Regions from separate parts of the Bradyrhizobium sp. C-145 genome, predicted to be linked through region 3. Evidence: predicted binding sites of a transcription regulator. Region 3 holds the regulator's gene; each other region holds the start of a gene.
The links. The regulator LexA, encoded in region 3, represses DNA repair genes until DNA is damaged. The targets are predictions, from matches to a motif close to TGTTCNNNNTGTGTTCNG.
Positions count from the first base shown of each region.

Region 1: a site for LexA is predicted at 3,162-3,179, ahead of rmuC (DNA recombination protein RmuC). Genes of this name have one in related genera too.
Region 2: a site for LexA is predicted at 2,265-2,282, ahead of LRP30_RS20805 (single-stranded DNA-binding protein). Genes of this name have one in related genera too.

Region 1 is NZ_CP088150.1:517,587-524,759, reverse strand. It holds gene dapE (succinyl-diaminopimelate desuccinylase) at 1-391, shown strand, start outside; gene truA (tRNA pseudouridine(38-40) synthase TruA) at 528-1,265, opposite strand; gene fmt (methionyl-tRNA formyltransferase) at 1,384-2,319, opposite strand; gene def (peptide deformylase) at 2,512-3,039, opposite strand; gene rmuC (DNA recombination protein RmuC) at 3,211-4,410, shown strand; gene LRP30_RS02320 (MFS transporter) at 4,613-5,971, shown strand; gene LRP30_RS02315 (hypothetical protein) at 6,135-6,569, opposite strand; gene recR (recombination mediator RecR) at 6,597-7,173, opposite strand, start outside.
Region 2 is NZ_CP088150.1:4,463,055-4,470,227, forward strand. It holds gene gyrA (DNA gyrase subunit A) at 1-1,256, opposite strand, end outside; gene LRP30_RS20805 (single-stranded DNA-binding protein) at 1,616-2,110, opposite strand; gene LRP30_RS20810 (outer membrane beta-barrel protein) at 2,560-3,330, shown strand; gene LRP30_RS20815 (outer membrane protein) at 3,564-4,235, shown strand; gene uvrA (excinuclease ABC subunit UvrA) at 4,522-7,173, shown strand, end outside.
Region 3 is NZ_CP088150.1:4,646,319-4,653,491, reverse strand. It holds gene LRP30_RS21705 (hypothetical protein) at 1-281, opposite strand, end outside; gene LRP30_RS21700 (hypothetical protein) at 346-840, opposite strand; gene LRP30_RS21695 (hypothetical protein) at 956-1,477, shown strand; gene LRP30_RS21690 (hypothetical protein) at 1,474-1,743, shown strand; gene LRP30_RS21685 (hypothetical protein) at 1,725-1,895, opposite strand; gene LRP30_RS21680 (hypothetical protein) at 1,894-2,208, shown strand; partial or broken gene LRP30_RS21675 (ComEC/Rec2 family competence protein) at 2,466-3,842, shown strand; gene LRP30_RS21670 (hypothetical protein) at 3,982-4,416, opposite strand; gene lexA (transcriptional repressor LexA) at 4,995-5,696, opposite strand; gene glp (gephyrin-like molybdotransferase Glp) at 5,874-7,085, opposite strand.

The DNA.
Region 1 (7,173 bases), 4.1 Mb from region 3:
GGCCCGCGCGAAATTCAACATCCGCTACAACGACAACCACACCCAGGCGAGCCTGCGCGAATTGGTCGAGACGCGCCTCGCCAAAGCCTGCGGCAACCGCATCCGCGCCCGCATCGTCTGGGAGCCCTCGAACTCCAACGTGTTCGTGACCAAGCCCGGGCCGTTCACCGATCTCGCGGTCTCCGCGATCGAGGAGGTGACCGGCCGCAAGCCGGAGCTGTCGACGAGCGGTGGAACTTCGGATGCTCGCTTCATCTCGAGCTACTGCCCGGTGATCGAGTTCGGCCTGGTCGGGCAGACCATGCACCAGATCGACGAGCGCGTGCCGGTGACGGATCTGGAGAAGCTGACGCAGGTGTATCGGGGGATTTTGGCGCGGTATTTTGGGTGAGGCGCTAATTCTCGCCAAACCCTCTACCGTCATGCCCGGGCTTGTCCCGGGCATCCACGTTCGTCGGCGCGTCGGACAAGAAAGGTCGTGGATGGCCGGGACAAGCCCGGCCATGACGCCAGTGGCGGCATCAGAGTCAATAATCCACCTTCACCAGATACAACCCCTCCGGCGGGGCGACGATGCCGCAGGCGGCGCGATTGCGGGCAGCTAAGGCTGCGGAGAGATCGTCCGCGGTCCAGCGGCCCTCGCCGACCCAGACCAGCGAGCCCACCATCGAGCGCACCTGGCTGTGCAGGAACGAGCGCGCCGAGGTGAGAATCGTGATCTCGCGGCCATCGCGCGCGACGTCGAGCTGGTCGAGCGTCTTCTCCGGCGACTTGGCCTGGCACTCGGTGTCGCGGAATGTGGTGAAATCGTGCTTGCCGAGCAGGCGTTGTGCCGCCGCATGCATCGCGTCGGCGTCGAGCCGGCGCGGCACGCGCCAGGCGTGGCCGACGTCGAGAGTGAGATTGGCGCGGGTGTTGACGATGCGGTAGCGGTAATGGCGCTTGATGGCCGAGAAGCGCGCCTCGAAGGTCTCGGGGACGATCTCGGCCTCGAGCACCGCGACCGGATGCGGGCGCAGATGCGCATTGAGCCCGTCGCGAAAACGATCCGGCGCAAATTGCTTCGCGATGTCGACATGCGCGACTTGGCCGAGCGCGTGCACGCCGGCATCGGTGCGGCCGGCCCCATGCACCCGCGCATCCGCGCCGGTCATCGCCTTGACGGCAGCTTCCAGCGCGCCCTGCACCGAGGGCAGCGTCTCCTGCACCTGCCAGCCGCAGAACGGCGCGCCGTCATATTCGATGGTGAGCTTGTAGCGGGGCATCTCAATCCGGGTGGTGTCATCATCCGCGAAGGCGGATGATCCAGTACTCTGAGACAGCTCCGTTCGACCGAGACGCCTCGGCGTACTGGATACCCCGCTTTCGCGGAGTATGACAGCGTCAGCTGAACTTCGATCCCGCCTTCAGCGGCACGCCCCGCAAAAAGTCAGCGGCCTGCATCCGGGCCTTGCCTTCGCGCTGGATCTCGATGATGCGGATGGCACCCTCGCCGCAGGCGATGGTGAGGTGGTCGTCGAGCACCTCGCCGGGCGCAGCTGAGCCGTTCGCCAATTCACATCGCAGGATTTTGACGCGCGCATTCTCGCTGACGTCCGCGAGCTCGGCCCAGGCACCGGGGAACGGCGACAGGCCGTGGATGTGGCGCAGTACCGCGCGTGCAGGTTTCGTCCAGTCGATCCGCGCCTCGGCCTTGTCGATCTTGGCGGCATAGGTGACGCCGTCCTCGCTCTGCTTTTTGAGCTGAAGCCCGCCGCGTCCGAGCGCGGCCATGGCGCGGACCATCAAATCGGCACCGAGCCGGGAGAGGCGATCGTGCAGATCGGCCGCGGTCATGCTGTCCGTGATCGCGAGCCGTTCGGCCATGGCGACGTCGCCGGTGTCGAGGCCGACATCCATCTTCATCACCATCACGCCGCTCTCGGCATCGCCTGCCATGATGGCGCGATTGATCGGCGCGGCGCCGCGCCAGCGCGGCAACAGCGAAGCGTGCAGATTGTAGCAGCCGAGTTTTGGTGCATCGAGGATGGCCTGCGGCAGGATCATGCCGTAGGCGACGACGACCGCGGCATCGGCATCGAAGGCGCGAAATTCGTCGAGCGCTTCCGGCGTCTTCAACGTCTTCGGCGTCAGCACGGGAACGCCGAGTTTTCGCGCAGCTTCCTCGACCGGCGTGGGCTGCAATTGCAGGCCGCGGCGCCCGCCGGGCTTCGGCGCGCGGGTGTAGACGGCCGCGATCTCGTGGCCATGCGCGACCAGCTCGAGCAGCGTCGGCACGGAGAAATCGGGCGTGCCCATGAAGATCAGGCGGAGGGGCATGGGACGAGACAATCCTCGGAAAGGAACAGAGTACTCGTCATGGCCGGGCTTGTCCCGGCCATCCACGTTCTTTCTCACTCGACGGACGAAGAACGCGGATGTCCGGCACGTTAGCTTGAAGACGCGCTTCGCGCTTTTGGGCTTGAAGACGCGCTTCGCGCTTTTGGCCGGGCATGACGGCGGAGGACGTGGTTACTCCCCCGCGCGCTTGGCGGCTTTCTCGAACTTCTTCATCACGCGGTCGCGCTTGAGCTTCGACAGATAGTCGACGAACAACACGCCGTTGAGATGATCGATCTCGTGCTGGATGCAGGTGGCATAGAGGCCTTCGGCATCCTCCTCGTGCACCTTGCCGTCGAGGTCGGTGAAGCGCACGCGCACCTTCGCGGGACGCTCGACCTCCTCGTAATATTCGGGGATCGACAGGCAGCCTTCCTCGTACACCGAAAGTTCCTCCGAAGAGGAGAGAATCTCCGGGTTGATGAAGACACGCGGCTCGTGCTTGGTCTCGCCGTTCTCGTCGCGCTTGGCGAGGTCCATGGTGATCAGCCGCAGCGGCTGCGCGACCTGGATCGCCGCGAGGCCGATGCCGGGCGCGTCATACATGGTCTCGAACATGTCGTCGGCAAGCTTGCGGATCTCCGGCGTGACCTTCTCGATCGGCTTGGAGATCAGACGCAGCTGCTTGTCGGGCAGGATGATGATTTCTCTGAGGGCCATGGCGGCGATTTAAGCTGCGCGCCGGATGCGGTCAATCCGGCCAGGAACTTCGTTAACCCTCCGCTAACCATAAAACTTCAGCTTTCGTTAACCATAAAAATTAGTGGGTCGTTAACCACCGACGTTCCCTCTTCGTTCGCGCATTCCGGCGAATCGGGTAGAAGGGGACGCATGAACGAGATCATTGTCATGCTGGGCGACTGGCCGGTGCGCACGATCGATGCGCTGATCGGCTTCGGCGCCCTTATCCTCATCCTGCTGGTAGTGATTGCCGTCGTGATCGCGCGCTCCGGGCGGCGCGGCGCGGAACTCGCGATGGCGCATGCGATCCGGGCCGACGAGCTCGAGGAGCGCCTGAGCGAGGTGCTGCGGGCCCAGAGCGAGGCCTCGGGCCGGGTCGACGCCATGACCCAGGCGCTGGCCGGCCGCCAGGCCGAGATGGCGCGGGCGGTCAACGAGCGGCTGGATTCGGTGACGCATCGCGTCGGCCAGTCCATGGAACATTCGACCCGCAACACCATGGAGAGCCTGCGCGCGCTGCATGAGCGGCTCGGCATCATCGACAGTGCGCACAAGAACCTCACCGACCTCACCACGCAGGTGACGACCCTGCGCGACGTGCTCGCCAACAAGCAGTCGCGCGGGGCCTTCGGCCAGGCGCGAATGGAAGCAATCGTCCAGGACGGATTGCCCAAGGGCTCGTACGAGTTCCAGTTCACGCTCTCGACCGGCAAGCGGCCCGATTGCGTCGTGTTCCTGCCGGACCAGCGCCCGCTCTGCATCGATGCGAAATTTCCGCTGGAGGCGATGACCGCGCTGCACGACGCCCGCAGCGACGAGGAGCGGCGCTTCGCCACGCAGCGGCTGCGCGGCGACGTGATGAAGCACGTCAGCGACATCGCCGAAAAATATCTCGTCACCGGCGAGACCCAGGAGATGGCGCTGATGTTCGTGCCGTCGGAATCGGTCTACGCCGAGATCCATGACGGCTTCGACGACGTGATCCAGAAGGCCTATCGCGCCCGCGTCGTGCTGGTGTCACCCTCGTTGCTGATGCTCGCGATCCAAGTCATGCAGCAGATCATGAAGGACGCGCGCATGCGCGATGCCGCCGACCAGATCCGCACCGAGGTGATCAAGCTGGGCGACGATTTGGGCCGCCTGCGCGACCGCGTGCTGAAGCTGCAAAAGCATTTTGCCGACGTCAACGAGGACGTGCGGCAGGTGCTGATCTCCGCCGACAAGATCGAGAAGCGCGCCGGGCGAATCGAGGAGCTCGATTTCAGCAAGGCGGATGCGCCCGAAGGCCCACATTTGGTGGCCACCGGTGCGCCGGAGCTGTTTCCGAGGAAGCTCCAGGCGGGGGAGTGACGTCTTCACCTCTCCCCGCTTGCGGGGAGAGGTCGGATTGCCACCGGCGATGCGAAGCATCGTCCGGCGCAATCCGGGTGAGGGATACAGGTCCCTCGACGAGTTCAAATGTGGCGAGAGGCCCCTCACCCCAACCCTCTCCCCGTAAGAACGGGGGAGAGGGAGAAGAGGCAGCGCCCCCAGAATCTGCTAACACCACCCCATGACCGCACCCGACGCGACCTCCTCCGCTGGCGCCACCGCTGCCTCCTGGCGTGACAGCCTTGCCGTGTACCTGCAACCGCGGGTGCTGATAGTGCTGTTCCTCGGCTTCTCCTCAGGCCTGCCGCTGGCGCTGTCGGGCTCGACGCTGCTGGTGTGGATGCGGGAGGTCGGGGTCGATCTCAAGACCATCGGGCTGTTTGCGCTGGTCGGCACGCCCTACACGCTGAAATTTTTGTGGGCGCCGCTGGTGGATGCGATCCATGTGCCGCTGTTCACCCGCGTCTTCGGGCGGCGGCGTGGCTGGCTCTTGTTCTCGCAGCTGCTGCTGATCATCGCCATCCTGCTGCTGGCGATGACCGATCCTGCGCGCTCGCCGTTCTACGTCGCGCTCGGCGCGCTGCTGGTCGCGACCACGTCCTCGACCCAGGACATCGTGGTCGATGCCTTCCGGGTCGAGAGCCTGCCGGAGAGCGAGCAGGCGGCCGGAATGGCCGCTTATGTCGCGGCTTATCGTATCGGCATGCTGGTGTCGACCGCGGGCGCGCTGTTCATCGTCTCCGGCTTCGAGGGCACCGGCATTACACGCCACTCGGCCTGGATGTGGGGCTATGTGGTGATGGCGGCGATGGTGCTGATCGGGACGTTCACGGCGCTCGTCGCAACCGAGCCTGAGCAATCGACAAAGGCGGAAGCGGCGACGCACGCAGAGCCGGCCTTCGCTCGCGTCGTTCAGGCCGCGATCGGCGCCTTCGCCGAATTCCTCTCCCGCAAGGACGCGCTCGCCGCGCTGGCTTTCGTGGTGCTGTTCAAGTTCACCGATGCCTTCTCCGGCACGATGACGGCGCCGTTCGTAATCGACCTCGGCTTCTCTCGCAACGACTATGCGGCGATCGTGAAGGGCGTCGGGCTCGCCGCGACGCTGATCGGCGGCTTTGCCGGCGGTTTTGTCGCGCGGCGTTATTCGCTGGCGACCAGCCTCTGGATCGGCGGCGTGGTGCAGGCGCTCGCCAATCTTTCGTTCTCCTGGCTGGCGTTCGTCGGCACCAGCCAATGGGCGCTCGCCTTCGCCATCACGGCCGAGAACTTCACCAGCGCCATCGGCACCGTGATCTTCGTCGCCTACCTCTCCGCCCTGTGCAGGAACCCGCTGCACACAGCGACGCAATACGCGCTACTCACCGCGCTTGCGGCGGTGGGACGAACGTATCTGTCATCAGGCGCCGGCTTCGTGGCTGATACGACCGGCTGGGCGCTGTTCTTCGTGATCTGCGTGCTGGTGGCGATCCCGAGCCTGGTGCTGCTGGCCTGGCTGCAGAAGCGCGGGCATTTCGAGACGCTGGGGCCGGTGAGGGTTTGATACCGCGAGCGCCACGCCCGCGATGCCGTAGGATGGGCAAAGCGAAGCGTGCCCACCAACCTTCAGCGCGATCGACGAAAGATGGTGGGCACGGCGCTTTGCGCCTTTGCCCACCCTACGGCAGCTTGCTCCTCGCAATGATGACGGAGAAAGCGTCGCGAGCCTACTGCTTCTTGATCAAACTCCACTTCGTGATCACGGCCTCGCTCATCTGGCCGGCATCGCTGGCGCAGGCGATCTCGTCGACCTTGACCGAGATCTCCTTGCCGACGAACGACTTCAACTGCGCGGCCTGCGCGTCGCTGGAGGTGACGAGCTGGAAGGTTTCGGGGCCGGTCTCGAGATTGCATAGCCCGTTCGGCGGCGGCAGGCGGCGCGGCTCGGAGGTGATCTGATAAGTCGCGACGCGCTTGCCGTTCTTGACGTCGCGCACCTTCATCGCATTCAACTCGCCGGAGAGCACGTCGCCGGTGTTGATCGGCTTGCCGGGCTTGGACGGCGGCGGCGTCTCGTCGCCCTGCTGCGCGGAGATGGCCGGGCTCACCAGCACCATCATCGTCGCGACCAAAGCCAATCGTGTGGCGAAAAGTTTCGTCATGTCGTCCGTTCCGTAAAGTCTGGATGGCTAGAACAGGGTGCGCTGCCGCATCGCAGCCGATAGCGTACCTTCATCGAGATAATCAAGCTCGCCGCCGACAGGAACACCATGGGCGAGCCGCGTCACCTTCACATTGGCGTCCTGAAGCAGGTCGGTGATGTAATGCGCCGTGGTCTGGCCGTCCACCGTCGCATTCAGCGCCAGGATGATCTCCTGCACCTGCGAATCATGCGCGCGCGCCACCAGCGCGTCGATGGTGAGGTCCTGCGGGCCGACGCCGTCGAGCGGCGACAATGTCGCGCCGAGCACGTGATAGCGCCCCTGGGTGGCATTGGCCCGCTCCAGCGCCCAGAGGTCGGCGACGTCGGCGACGACGACGATGATGGAGGGATCGCGCTTCGGATCGGTGCAGACGGTGCAGGGATTTTGCGTGTCGATGTTGCCGCAGGTCTTGCACACCTCGACCTTGTCGAGCGCGACCTGCAATGCCGACGACAACGGCATCATCAGCGCCTCGCGCTTCTTGATCAGATGCAGCGCCGCGCGTCGCGCCGAGCGCGGACCGAGGCCCGGCAGCCGCGCGAGCAGCTGGACCAGCCGCTCG
Region 2 (7,173 bases), 180 kb from region 3:
AGGGTGTCGCGCGCAGCCGCCGGCGTCGGCGAAGTGCGGATCACCTTGATGATCTCGTCGATGTTGGCGACCGCGATGGCGAGGCCGACCTGCTCATGCGCGCGCTCGCGCGCCTTGCGCAGCTTGTACTTGGTCCGGCGCGTGACGACCTGCTCGCGGAAGCCGACGAAGATCGTCAGCATATCCTTCAGATTCATCGTCTGCGGACGGCCGGAATCGAGCGCGACGGCGTTGACGCCGAAGCTCGTCTGCAGCGGCGTGAACTTGTAGAGCTGATTCAGCACCACGTCGGGCACGGCATCGCGCTTGAGCTCGACGACGACGCGATAGCCCTCGCGGTCGGACTCGTCACGCAGATCGGAGATGCCCTCGATCTTCTTTTCCTTGTAGAGTTCGGCGATGCGCTCGACCATCGTCGCCTTGTTCACCTGATACGGGATCTCGGTGATGACGATCGCCTCGCGCTCCTTGCGGATCGTCTCGAACGTGACCTTGCCGCGCATCACGATGGAGCCGCGGCCGAGATGGTAGGCGCTGCGGATGCCCTGGCGGCCCAGGATGATGCCGCCGGTCGGGAAATCCGGGCCCGGGATGATGTTGTTGAGCTCGTCGATGGTCAGCGACGGATTGTCGATCAACGCGAGGCAGGCATCGATGACCTCGCCGAGATTGTGCGGCGGGATGTTGGTGGCCATGCCGACCGCGATGCCGCCGGCGCCGTTGACCAGCAGGTTCGGGAACCGCGCCGGCAGGACCACCGGTTCCTTGGTCGAGCCGTCGTAATTGTCCTGGAAGTCGACGGTTTCGTTGTCGATGTCGTCGAGCAGCTTCAGCGCGATCTTGGTCAGGCGCGACTCGGTGTAGCGCATCGCCGCCGGCGGATCGCCGTCGACCGAGCCGAAATTGCCCTGCCCGTCCACCAGCAGTTCGCGCATCGAGAAAGGCTGCGCCATGCGCACCAGCGCGTCGTAGATCGCCTGGTCGCCATGCGGATGGTATTGGCCCATGACGTCGCCGACGATACCGGCCGACTTCTTGTGCTTCTTGTCCGGCGTGTAGCCTTCCTCGTTCATCGAGAACAGGATGCGGCGATGCACCGGCTTCAGGCCGTCGCGCGCATCGGGCAGCGCGCGCGACACGATCACGCTCATGGCGTAATCGAGATAGGACTTCTTCATCTCGTCGAGGATGGAGACGGGGCGAATGTCCGAGGGTTGCGCCGGCTGGTCGCCGGGCTTGTTGTCGTCGTCAGCCAAGGGGAAATCCGGTGAGGTTTTATCTGGGAATCATATAGCGCATCGGGGGTCGGATAACCACCCTCGCGAAGGCCCTGGCAAGCGATTTTTCCGCCTATTTTTCCAACAACTTAAGCCCTTTCGAGCACTGCTTCCGAGAGGCCCGGAATCGCCCCTCCAAAATGACCTCACGCGCCTGGAAAAGCGCGCCGCGAGCGGGCCCCGTCAGACGGTTTGCCCATGTGAAGTCCGAGCTCACGTCGAACATGAAGCGGGCCCGGAAAATCCGAGCCCGCCCCGCCGATTAGTAGAAATTGCTGACACGACACACCCTGCGCGGCCCGATCAGGTAATGCGCCTTGGCCGCGCGATCCGTGTTCTCAGAACGGGATATCGTCGTCCATGTCGCTGTTGCGACCGCCGCCGGCCGCAACAGGACGGCGCGGTGCGCTGCTGACGGGACCGGAGGAGCCGAAATCGCCGCCCGGCTCATCACCGAAGCTGGCGCCTCCTCCGCCGCCACCGCGGCCGTCGAGCATCGTCAGCGTCGAGTTGAAGCCCTGGAGCACGACCTCGGTCGAATATTTCTCGACGCCGCTCTGGTCGGTCCATTTGCGGGTCTGGAGCGCGCCCTCGATGTAAACCTTGGCGCCCTTCTTCAGGTACTGCTCGGCGACCTTGCACAGCCCTTCATTGAAGATCACGACGCGATGCCACTCGGTCTTTTCCTTGCGCTCGCCGGTATTCTTGTCGCGCCAGGTATCCGAGGTGGCGATGCTCAAATTCGCGATCGGCCGCCCGTCCTGGGTGCGGCGGATCTCGGGATCCTTGCCGAGATTTCCAACCAGAATGACCTTGTTGACGCTTCCCGCCATCGCCGCTCTCCACTCCAATGCCACTGAATTTCAAAGGCGAAAGTCCGCTCCCCGCGTTCCTCCGCCGCCCTGTTGAGGCGACCTATACGCTTACGGACGCCGCTCAGCCCATCACCCCCAGGGTTATCCCCACATATAGCATCGCCATCCGCTTCGTTCCAGATTTGTTCTTTGTGGCAATCGGGCGGACATCGGGCCGAGTCCGGTCACGATTGGCGATGAAAAAGGCAGCCTCCCGATGGAACTTTTTGGGTTCCCGAGAAACGGTAAAAACTACTTAACATTCATCAAGTTGCACTTGGTTCAATCGGTTTGCGAGTGTGGCATTTCGGAGACGGACTTTGCCCACTCCCTAGGCTACGGTTGAGTCGGACTTAGTTCATATGGGCGTCGCGCCTGATCAACCGCTTCGGGGAGTTCGAGAAGCGGACGAAACTGGGGAGACTGCAATGAATAAGCTTCTGTTTGGTGCAATCGGTGCAATCGCGTTGGGCCTGTCGGCTCCTGCAAGTGCGGCAGATCTCGCTGCGCGTCCCTACACCAAAGCTCCGCCGCCGATGGTCGCCGCCATCTACGACTGGAGCGGCTTCTACATCGGTATCAACGGCGGCGGCGGCACCAGCCACAAGTGCTGGGACTTCGTGACGCCTGTGACCGGCACTCTGGTCGGCGAAGGCTGCCACAACGCGACGGGCGGCACGGTCGGTGGCCAAGTTGGCTATCGCTGGCAGTCGGCCAATTGGGTGTTCGGCGTCGAGGGCCAGGGCAACTGGGCCGACTTTTCTGGCGACAATGTCAGCGCACTGTTCGCCCTTCGCAACCGCTCGAAGATCGACTCGTTCGGTTTGATCACCGGCCAGGTCGGCTACGCCTGGAACAACGTGCTGCTCTACGTGAAGGGCGGCGGCGCCGTTGTCGGTGATCGCTATCGGACCTACGATTTGGCGACAGGCCTCGAGTTCGACCGGGCCAACGAGACCCGTTGGGGCGGCACGGTGGGCGCGGGCATCGAGTTCGGATTCGCGCCGAACTGGTCGGTCGGCTTCGAGTACGATCACATCTTCCTCGGCAACCGCACGATCAACTTCACCGGGTCCGGCAATTTTGTCACTGCCCCGCTCGGTGTCGTCACACGCTCCGAGCGCATCAGCCAGGATGTCGATATCGGCTTGATCCGCGTGAACTACCGTTGGGGCGGTCCGCTCATCGCAAAATACTGATATCTACCTGATATCACTGAGAGATTGAAGGCCGGCCTCGCGCCGGCCTTTTGCTTGCGTGCTCTCCGGAACAATAGGTCGGCACTTGCCACGTTTTGGGGGCTGTTGTGGCTTTTCGGAGACACAACTTGCGGCTTTAGTGGTGTAAGCACGGCATTAGTTGGGCCGTTGAGTCCGCTGCCCTTCCGGCATGGAAGGCAACAACAGAAACTGGGACTGGGATTAGATTGAAGATGAAGAAGGTTTTGTTGGCTTCGGCCTGTTTGTTCGCTCTCGCTGCTCCGGCTTCGGCCGCTGATCTCGCAGCCCGCCCCTACACCAAGGCGCCGATCGCTCCGGTTGCTGTTTACAACTGGACCGGCTTCTATCTCGGTGTCGTCGGCGGCGGCGCTTGGGAAGCTACTTCGACCGACCCGAAGATGCAGGGCGGCTTCGTCGGCGGCACCGCCGGCTACAACTGGCAGACCGGCAACGTCGTGTTCGGCATCGAGGCGGATGGCGCCTGGGCTGACGTCAACGCTTCGGCGACCGCGCTTGGCATCACCGTGGCTTCCAAGACCGATGCGCTGGGCACCGTGCGTGGCCGTATCGGTTGGGCCGTCAATAACTTCCTGTTCTACGGGACCGGTGGTTACGCCTGGATCGACAACAAGATCACCCTCAGCGCGCTGGGCGTGAGCGTCTCCGACAGCAAGTGGCACTCCGGCTGGACCGTCGGTGCGGGCGTCGAAGCGTTCTTCGCTCCGCAGTGGTCGGTCAAGGGCGAGTACCTCTATCGCAGCCTCGGCAGCGAGAACTACTTCTCCAACCTCGGCACTCCGCTGGCGTCCGGCACGATCAACTTCCACACCGTGCAGGTTGGCGTGAACTATCACTTCGGCGGCCCGGTCGTCGCCAAGTACTGATCTGAAGTACTGATCTTCGCGACCGACGTCACATCGTCACGAAAGGCCGGCCTCGCGCCGGCCTTTTTGTTTGTAGGAGCCGTTCCCCGCAGTTCCGCCGCTCCTGCTGCCAGATGCCGCCAGCGCACCAACAATCCGTTGACGATTCGCACGTGCCACTGGAAATCCGCGCCCGTTCTTCCTACGTTCGCTGCCATACCCAGCGGCGCCGGTCCCGGTTCCGGGCGAAGCGCGCCTTTTGCATTGGCGCGATCGCGCGTCTTTGGATTCCTTGAGGACCACCGGGATGGACGAAGTGATCAAGGCCAAGCGCCAACTACAGAACGCGGGCTCAAGCCTGCGCGCAATTACGATCCGTGGCGCGCGCGAGCACAACCTCAAGAACATCGACGTCGAGATTCCCCGCGACAAGCTGGTGGTGTTCACGGGCCTGTCAGGCTCCGGCAAATCCTCCCTCGCCTTCGACACCATCTATGCCGAGGGCCAGCGCCGCTACGTCGAATCGCTGTCGGCCTATGCGCGGCAATTCCTGGAGATGATGCAAAAGCCTGACGTCGACCAGATCGACGGGCTATCGCCGGCCATCTCGATCGAGCAGAAGACGACCTCGAAGAACCCGCGCTCCACCGTCGGCACCGTTACCGAGATCTACGACTATATGCGCCTGCTCTGGGCCCGCGTCGGCGTGCCCTATTCACCGGCCACGGGCCTGCCGATCGAGAGCCAGACCGTCTCGCAGATGGTCGACCGCGTGCTGGCGCTGCCGGAAGGCACCCGCCTCTATCTGCTCGCTCCGGTCGTGCGCGGCCGCAAGGGCGAGTACCGCAAAGAGCTCGCCGAATGGCTCAAGAAGGGCTTTCAGCGCGTCAAGATCGACGGCAGCTTCTACGAGCTGGCGGAAGCCCCAAGCCTCGACAAGAAATTCCCGCACGACATCGACGTCGTGGTCGACCGCATCGTGGTGCGCCCCGACATCGGCCAGCGCCTCGCCGAGAGTTTTGAGACCGCGCTGAAGCTCGCCGAAGGCCTCGCCGTCGTCGAGTTCGCCGACGCACCCGCGGCTGCGCCCGCCGAGGAAAAGAAGAAGACCGCAAAAATCCACGACAAGAGCGGACCCGAGCGCATCCTGTTCTCGGAAAAGTTCGCCTGCCCGGTCTCCGGCTTCACCATCCCCGAGATCGAGCCGCGCCTGTTCTCCTTCAACAATCCCTATGGCGCCTGCCCCGCCTGCGGCGGTCTCGGCGTCGAGCAGCATGTCGATGAGGATCTCGTCATCCCCGAGAAGGATCTGACGCTGCGCAAGGGCGCGATCGCGCCCTGGGCCAAATCGTCATCGCCCTATTACGTGCAGACGCTGACCGCGCTCGGCAAGCACTACAAGTTCACACTCGACACCAAGTGGAAAGATCTGCCGAAGAAGACGCAAAACGCGATCCTCTACGGGTCCGGTGACGACGAGATCAAGTTCTCCTATGAGGACGGCGTGCGCTCCTACGACACCAAGAAGCCGTTCGAGGGTGTCATCACCAACATCAACCGCCGCTATCGCGAGACCGAAAGCGAGTGGGCCCGCGAGGAGCTGGCGAAGTACTTCCATGACGTGCCCTGCGAGGGCTGTAATGGCTTCCGCCTGAAGCCCGAGGCGCTTTGCGTCAAGGTCGGCGGCAAGCATATCGGCGAGATCTCGGAGCTGTCGGTGAAGAAGGCCGGCGAGTGGTTCGCGGGCGTGCCCGAGGCGCTGAACAAGCAGCAGAACGAGATCGCCGGCCGCATCCTGAAAGAGATTCGCGAGCGCCTCACCTTCCTGCTCGACGTCGGCCTCAACTATCTCACGCTGTCGCGCTCCTCCGGCACGCTATCCGGCGGCGAGAGCCAGCGCATCCGCCTGGCCTCGCAGATCGGCTCAGGGCTCACGGGCGTGCTCTATGTGCTCGACGAGCCCTCGATCGGCCTGCATCAGCGCGACAACGCCCGCCTGCTCGATACGCTGAAGCGGCTGCGCGACCTCGGCAACACCGTGGTCGTGGTCGAGCACGACGAGGACGCCATTCGCCTCGCCGACTACGTGCTCGACATCGGTCCCGGCGCCGGCATGCATGGCGGCAACATCGTCGCCGAAGGCACGCCCGCCGACATCATGCGCAATCCGAAATCGCTCACCGGCAAGTATCTCACCGGCGAGCTCGAGGTCGAGGTGCCGGAGCGGCGTCCGCCGAACCACCGCCGCACCATCAAGGTGGTGAACGCGCGCGGCAATAACCTCAAGAACGTCACGGCGGAGATTCCGCTCGGCCTGTTCACCTGCGTCACCGGCGTCTCCGGCGGCGGCAAGTCGACGCTGCTGATCGACACGCTCTACCGCGCCATCGCCCGCAAGCTGAACAATGCCAGCGAGGGCGCCGCGCCGCACGACCGCATCGAGGGCCTTGAGCACATCGACAAGATCATCGACATCGACCAGTCGCCGATCGGCCGCACCCCGCGCTCGAATCCTGCGACCTATACCGGCGCCTTCACGCCGATCCGCGAATGGTTTGCGGGCTTGCCCGAAGCCAAGGCGCGCGGCTACGAGCCCGGCCGCTTCTCCTTCAACGTCAAGGGCGGACGCTGCGAGGCCTGCCAGGGCGACGGCGTCATCAAGATCGAGATGCACTTTCTGCCCGACGTCTACGTCACCTGCGACGTCTGCAAGGGCAAGCGCTACAACCGCGAGACGCTGGAGGTGCTGTTCAAGGGCAAGAGCATCGCCGACGTGCTCGACATGACCGTCGAGGAGGCCGCCGAGTTCTTCAAGGCGGTGCCGCGCGTGCGCGAGACGTTCCAGACCCTGCACCGCGTCGGCCTCGACTACATCCATGTCGGCCAGCAGGCGACGACCCTCTCGGGCGGCGAAGCCCAGCGCGTCAAGCTGGCCAAGGAGCTGTCCAAGCGCGCCACC
Region 3 (7,173 bases):
AACTCTTCCAGCGCTACTGCGGCGTTGGCGTACTCTTCTGCGTACCCTGCAAAACGCAGGCACTTCTGCTCGAGCGTTAGCTCGGTTCGCGTATGACGAATTTTTATGTTGAAAGCCATGGCACGGACTGAGGGGGCTGATTCGAAACCAGGAGAGCTTGACACGCAGTACGCGAACGAGCAGCCCAGAAACCCCGCAATCCACCGGGCGCTAAACGCCCCCAGAAGAGGACCCAAATCAGCGCGGTCGAGCGGAAGGGCGTTCAGCGCGATAGCCGCCACAGGATAGCCACGCCCACCAGGATGAGCATGCAGATTGCGGTGCGGCGGCCGATGCGGTTCATGATCACCACACCCCGAAAAGGAAGCCCCAGCCGTGAATGACCCCGACCGGAGGCACGGCGAAATCAATGCTGAACAACAGCCAATGCTGCGCCTTGGAGGCAGCATAGAGGCCGGCAAGCCAGCCAACGATGCCCACCAGTGCAACTGGGATGGCAACTAGAGCCATCCAGCCCCGCTCTCTTTTCATCGTTTGCCCCACAGCAGGAATATAGTTTCCCTGCAACCACAGGGCGCACGCAAGCGGTTTCCCCCATTTGAGGGGAATTGTTAATTGAAAAATCACCAAATCAGTGATGGATTGGTCAGTGGGCCTTAGAACCCGGACCTTGAGAGCGACAGTGACCGCTTGGCGGCGGTAGTGTCGAGCGCGACGAGCCTTGGCGGGCTTTGAGCGCGATGGCTGCACCTTGGCGGGTGCGCCGACCTGGCTGTGACGTATCACGGCCGGGGTGGCGTAGCAATGCCTTGGGCCGCCAAGCCCACGGCTGATGTCCAAGGGGAAACCCCAAAGGCTGCGCCGCGAGTCCTCAAGGCTCGTTCTAAGACCCCGGCTTTGCCGTCCGTCACGGCAAGCGGCCCTTAGAAGCCAAACCTTGAGAGCACGACCACCCATGACCATCATCCATTTGCCGCCCCATGCGGAGTCCACAGATTCGTTTCCCGCCCAAGCCAGTATCGGACAGCCCGGAACGGGAAGCCGCGCCGGTGACTCTTCCAAGCCCGCTGCGGGCCTATCACGCCGGACGGCACTCGCTAGCCTCGCTATGCTCCCGGTCGCTCTGCCGGCGGCTGCGGCGGCGACTGTCGACCCGATCTTCGCGGCGATCGACGCGCACCGGCAGGCCCATGCCGTGCACTTGGCCGCTATCGACGAGGCGGCACGCCTGGAAGACCTAACCGGTGAGAATTGGGGGGACATCACAGAACAGCCCTGCCAGGACGAGAACGACGCCTTCGATGTTCTGCTCCGCGCGACAGCTACCACGGTCCCCGGCCTTCTCGCCAAACTGACCTACCTACGCGCGATCGCGGAAGGCAAGGAAGCGTGGATGCTGGACGAGCGCGAGGGCAGTGCCCTGCACTTGATCGTCAGCTTCGCCGAGTCCCTGCAGAACATCGGGGTGATGGCATGAGCAGTATCATCGACTTCCAGAGCGCCGCCGATCGCGCCGCTGCTCATGCAAAGGCCTTCGTTCACATGGAGGGCGACGTCTGCGATCTAGAGCGCATGGCGCACATAGCCCTTGCGCAGATCCAGGATTGTTCTGTGCCGGATGACGACCATGGGTGTCGCGAGCTCGAGCTCGCCGTCTTCGCCGTAGCTCAGCTGACCATCATGGCGAAGGCCTTCCGCAAGAACTACGAGGCTGCCTATCGCGGTCAGGAGTGGCCGGAATGAAGCGCCGGCATCGATCGCACAGGAAGCGCGACCGGCAGCGGCTGATGGCGCACCGCCGACGGCTGAAGCGATAAGAACGACGGGCCCGCCGGTTCACGCTGGCGGGCCACCGTTTTTTCGGCTCTGATGATCACGCCAAGGAGCAGGTCCATGAAGAAATTCGAAGAGCTTCACATCGACGAGCAGATCGCGCTTGGGCTTGTTGTCCTTGAGAAGCTCGCGGAGTCTTCGTGCAACACGCTTCCCGACCTGCTCAAGAAGGAGGGCCGGTCTGCGCTAGATATCTGGCGCAACCTGTGCGGCGATGCCGGCTTAGACCTCTGCCATCCGTGGCCAGGCTTCCCCGAGGGGCCTGGAAAGCTTCCCCCAGCGAGGGGCGGCGATCGCCCGTACGGGGGCGACATTCAGGATGTTGGCGAACGGCTGAAAGCGATCTTGGCGCGGGTGCGCGCTGAGGAACATTGAGTTTGGCGGCGAGCTAGGATTTCGAGGCCGCGACGACCGCCACGAACACCACAGCCAACAGTATCCAGCCGACTATTGTGATGCCCATTGCAGCGCCCCCGGTCCCCGAGCGCACACTCTGCGTTTGCCGGCGGCTCATGTCCCTGAGTCAAATTGACTCGCCTTGGGTATGTCCCTGGTGCTTCCCGGGCCCCAATTTTGGGAAGCGAAGGCACGTTAAGACATTGAATTAGCTGCTCAAAATTTTCAGTTGACCGATCTCCGGCTATCACATGGCGGTTGTCGCCGGTGTCGTGTTCTTCGCGGTGCGTGCGCTACTGGCACTGATCCCGGGGCTGGCGGCGGGCTTTGCCATCAAGAAATGGTCGGCAGCTGCAGCGCTGGTGGCGGCCGCGTTCTATCTGCTGCTGTCAGGCGCGGAGGTCGCGACGCAAAGATCGTTTTTCATGACGGCGGTGGTGCTGATCGCGGTCATGGTCGATCGCCGCGCCATCACCTTCCGCACGCTGGCGGTGGCCGCGCTGATCGTGCTCGCGGTCGCGCCCGAAGCGCTGGTGCATCCGAGTTTTCAAATGTCCTTCGCCGCGACGCTCGGGCTGGTCGCGCTGGTACAGATCGGCATGCCGAACCTGTTTGCTTCGCCCGATCATTCGGCGACAGCGCGCATCGCGCTATGGGGCGGCCGCGAGATCGCGATGCTGTTCCTGGCCTCGCTGATCGCGGGGCTTGCGACCACGCCCTATGCCGCCTTCCATTTTCACCGTGTCACGCCGTTTGGCGTACTCGCCAATCTTGGCGCGATGCCGGTGGTTTCGGCGCTGGTGATGCCGGCGGGGCTGCTGGGATTGCTCGCGGCTCCCTTCGGGCTCGACGGCGTGTTCTGGTGGCTAATGGGGATCGGGATCGACTGGATGGTCGCGGTATCGCGCTGGGTGGCGGCACTGCCGGGCGCAGTCGGCCGCATCCCCGCCTTCGGCATCGCGCCGCTGGTCGCGGCAAGCCTCGGGATCATCGTGATGGGCCTGTTGCGCACCCCCTTGCGCTGGTCTGGTGCCCTGCTGCTACTGGCTTCCATTGCCTGGGGGCTGTCGGTGCGGCAGCCCGATATCCTGATTGCCGGAGACGACGCGAGCGTCGCGGTGCGCGGCCGCGACGGACACCTGCATGTGATCCGGACGAGCAAGGACGGCTTTCTGCTTAGGGAGTGGTTAGCTGCCGACGCTGATCCGCGCGACGCCGGGAGTAGCTCGCTGGCCGACGGCGTGTCGTGCGACGAGGCCGGCTGCGTGACGCCGCTCGCCGACGGGAGGCTGGTTGCGCTTTCCTTGCGGATCGACGCGCTGGCTGATGATTGCAGCCGCGCCGCGCTGGTAGTGACGCGGCGGCCCGCACCGCCCGATTGCGCGGCGATGGTGGTCGATCGGCAGCGTCTCACCAGCCAAGGCGCGCTGGCGTTGACGCAGCGTGGTGACGGTTTTGCGGTTCAGGCTGTGAGAGCAAGAGGCACAAGCCGCCCTTGGCTCCCGGCCGGCGCCGGCGAGGGTGATTTCGACGGAAGCCTCGCGCCGAAGGCGGCTACGGTCCGCAATCGGGACGCGACTCCGGCGGAGACCGACTTGCAGGTCGACGATTAAGGCCAGACGATTAAGAACAAATGCGAGGAGTTGGTCCGGGTCCAACCGGACTTCCGCAGAACATAAATCATACCATCTCGCCGGCCTCGGCCGGCGATGGCATTTTCAATCCTGGCCCGACCTGGTGGCCAGGAACGGCTCAGCCGATCGGCAGACGCGTGATCGTCGGCCGGCTGTCGGTATCGATCTGCGGCTTGTGCTCGCGCTCGCTGACCGGCTGCGTCACCGGCAGTTGCAGCACGGTTGCGTGCTGGCCTTCGACGAGCTGCGTCACCAGCACGTATTTGCCGTCGGGGAATTCGATCGCGTCATGATGGCGATCGGGAATGTGCGGATCGATCTTGCCGAACTTGCCGACGCGGGAGTTGATCGTGCGCGTCCAGATCCAACGATTGTCGTAACGGACGTTGTCGGCGAAGGCGAGCTCCGTTCCCGGCAGCAGGCAGACGGCCACGGTCGGGTCGGCCGCGGAAGCGAAGCCGCGCGTCGAGGTGCCGCGGAACGTTGTCGACACGATCGTCTCGCCGACTTCGGCGGGGCGCGATGCAACGGCATGCAGACTGTAGTCACACATCGGGTGCTCCTATTCGAAGATAGCAACCCGCGCCTCTTTCGGAGGCGCAAGCCTCTATCAGAGTGGAAGCACGTAACATTCTGCTTGGTTGTGGGCGAATCTGCGGCTGGCGTCAGTCGGATGCGATCACATTATCTTTCCCGAATCCAATAGGAACAAAGCTCGCTTCAGTGCATTTGGCGGATGCGAGCGTCAGCGGCCTGCGGGCGCCGACCATCCGGAATATGGCCAACTCGGCTGTGGCTGTCGCGCGACGGCACTTCGGGCGCTGCGGAATTGCTCACTCGTTGTCGCATACGCCGACTTGCGGGGATGGTGCTGCGATTGTGCTGCGAATGCTTGCGCTGCCGATGCAGCGATCAGCACAGTTGCGAAGGCGCTCAAAACGATCCTACGCATCGTTGTCTCCTCGATCTCTTGAGCCGCAAGGCGATGAGTGCTTCGGGCGGCATGCCGAGGACCTAGCGCTTGGAAAGGGGCCAGATAATCTGCCCGAGACCAGAAAGACTATCCAGCTGAAGCGGACAATCCGTCCGCTCCAATCGGAATCATCGGTATCGAATGACCACTGAGTCTTCTCAGTACTTGCGGTACAGTCCGATCAGCTTGCCCTGAATCTTCACCCGGTTCGGCGGCAGGATGCGCACCTCGTAGGCGGCGTTGGCGGGCTCGAGCGCGATCGAGGCGCCGCGGCGGCGGAAGCGCTTGAGCGTCGCTTCCTCGTCGTCGATCAGCGCCACCACGATGTCGCCGGTATCGGCGCTCTCGTTGCGCTGGATCAGCGCCATGTCGCCGTCGAGGATGCCGGCCTCGACCATCGAATCGCCGCGCACTTCGAGCGCATAGTGTTCGCCCGAGCCCAGCATGTCGGGCGGCACGCTGATGGTGTGACTGCGGGTCTGCAACGCTTCGATCGGCGTACCGGCTGCGATGCGACCCATCACCGGCACCGCAACGGGACGCTCGCCCTCGTCGGCGGGTGGGCTGGAGCTCGCGCGCACCTTGCCGAGATTGCCCTCGATGACGCTTGGCGTGAAGCCGCGGCGGTTGCCGGCGGCGGCCTGGAGCTCAGGCAGCTTGATCACCTCGATGGCGCGAGCGCGGTTGGGCAGGCGGCGGATGAAGCCGCGCTCCTCCAGCGCGGTGATCAGGCGATGGATGCCCGATTTCGAGCGCAGGTCGAGCGCATCCTTCATCTCGTCGAAGGAGGGCGGCACGCCGCTTTCCTTCAGACGTTCGCTGATGAACCGCAGAAGCTCGTATTGTTTGCGCGTTAACATCTCGACCAAAGTCCCCCGGTTGATGTCGTTCGATTCCGAGACGCTGAATTGGAGCGGCGAACCGCTACCTCCTCGAAACAAATCATGAACGGACACTATATGTTCGATATGTGTTCCGCAACTGCTTAATTTTGCGTGAACGCGACAAAGTTCGCGGAACGCGTGTGGTGGATGCGCTCAGACGGGCAGGCGCAGCACCTCGCAAGGCGAGCCGGCTCCGGCCTTCGGCGCGAACGGCGCGCGCACGAGAAGTGCCTGTGCCGCAGCGAGATTCGCAAGCAGCGAGGAATCCTGGTGATGGACGGGAACGGCCACCAGCGTGCCGTCGTCGCGCTGTTCCAGACGTGCGCGAAGATAATCCGCGCGCATATCGTTTGCGCCCACATCGCGGCCGAGCACGGCGCGCTCATGGCGGTGATGAATCACGGATCGACCCGACACCGCACGAATCAGCGGGACCATGAACAGGAAGGCGCACACATAGGAGGAGACGGGATTACCCGGCAGGCCGATCACGCGCATCGCGCCGAGCCGCCCATGCATCATCGGCTTGCCCGGGCGCATCGCAATCTTCCAGAACGCCATCGAGATACCTTCGTCCCTCAGCGCCTGCTGGACCAGATCGTGGTCGCCGACCGATGCGCCGCCGGTCGTGACCAGGATGTCGGCGCCGCTCTCGCGGGCGCGGCGGATGCCGGCGGTGGTGGCCTCCAGCGTGTCGGCGGCAATGCCAAGGTCGATGGTGTCGGCCCCCTCGCTGCGGGCGAGCGCGTGCAGGGCATAGCCGTTGGAATAGACGATCTGGCCGCGGCCGGGCGAGGCGCCTGGCATCACCAGTTCGTCGCCGGTGGCGAGGATCGCGACCTTCGGGCGGCGGCAGACGGCAAGCTGCGGGTGATTCATGGCGGCGGCGAGCGCGAGGTCGCGCTCGGTGAGACGGGTTCCCTTGCGCAGGAGCGCGTCGCCTTCGGCGAAGTCGACGCCTGCGGGGCGGATGTGCCGACCGGGAATCGCGGCTTCCTTGATCGTGATGCGCTTGCCGTCCGCGACCGTATCCTCCTGGATCACGACCGCGTCGGCTCCGTTGGGAACGACGCCGCCGGTGAAGATCCGCACGGCTTCGCCGGCGCCGACCGTTCCCGCGAACGGACGACCCGCCGCCACCTCGCCAATCACCGTCAGTCGGGAATCGATCGCCCCCGCGTCGGCCGCGCGCACGGCATAACCATCCATCGCGGACATTGCTTCCGGCGGCTGCGTGCGCAGCGCCGCCACGTCGCGGGCGAGCACACGGTGGAAGGCTACGTCGAGAGCAACCATTTCCTCGGTCAGAGGCTCCGCGCCGGCAAGCACGGCGGCAAGCGCATCGGAAACCGGCATGAGAGCCACGGCGAAAACTCCTGCTCGCGGACGAATTGGCAGGAAGCCTTCTAGCCGAGCGCGAGCGCAGAGGCAAAAGAGCAGCCGAGCGGGATGA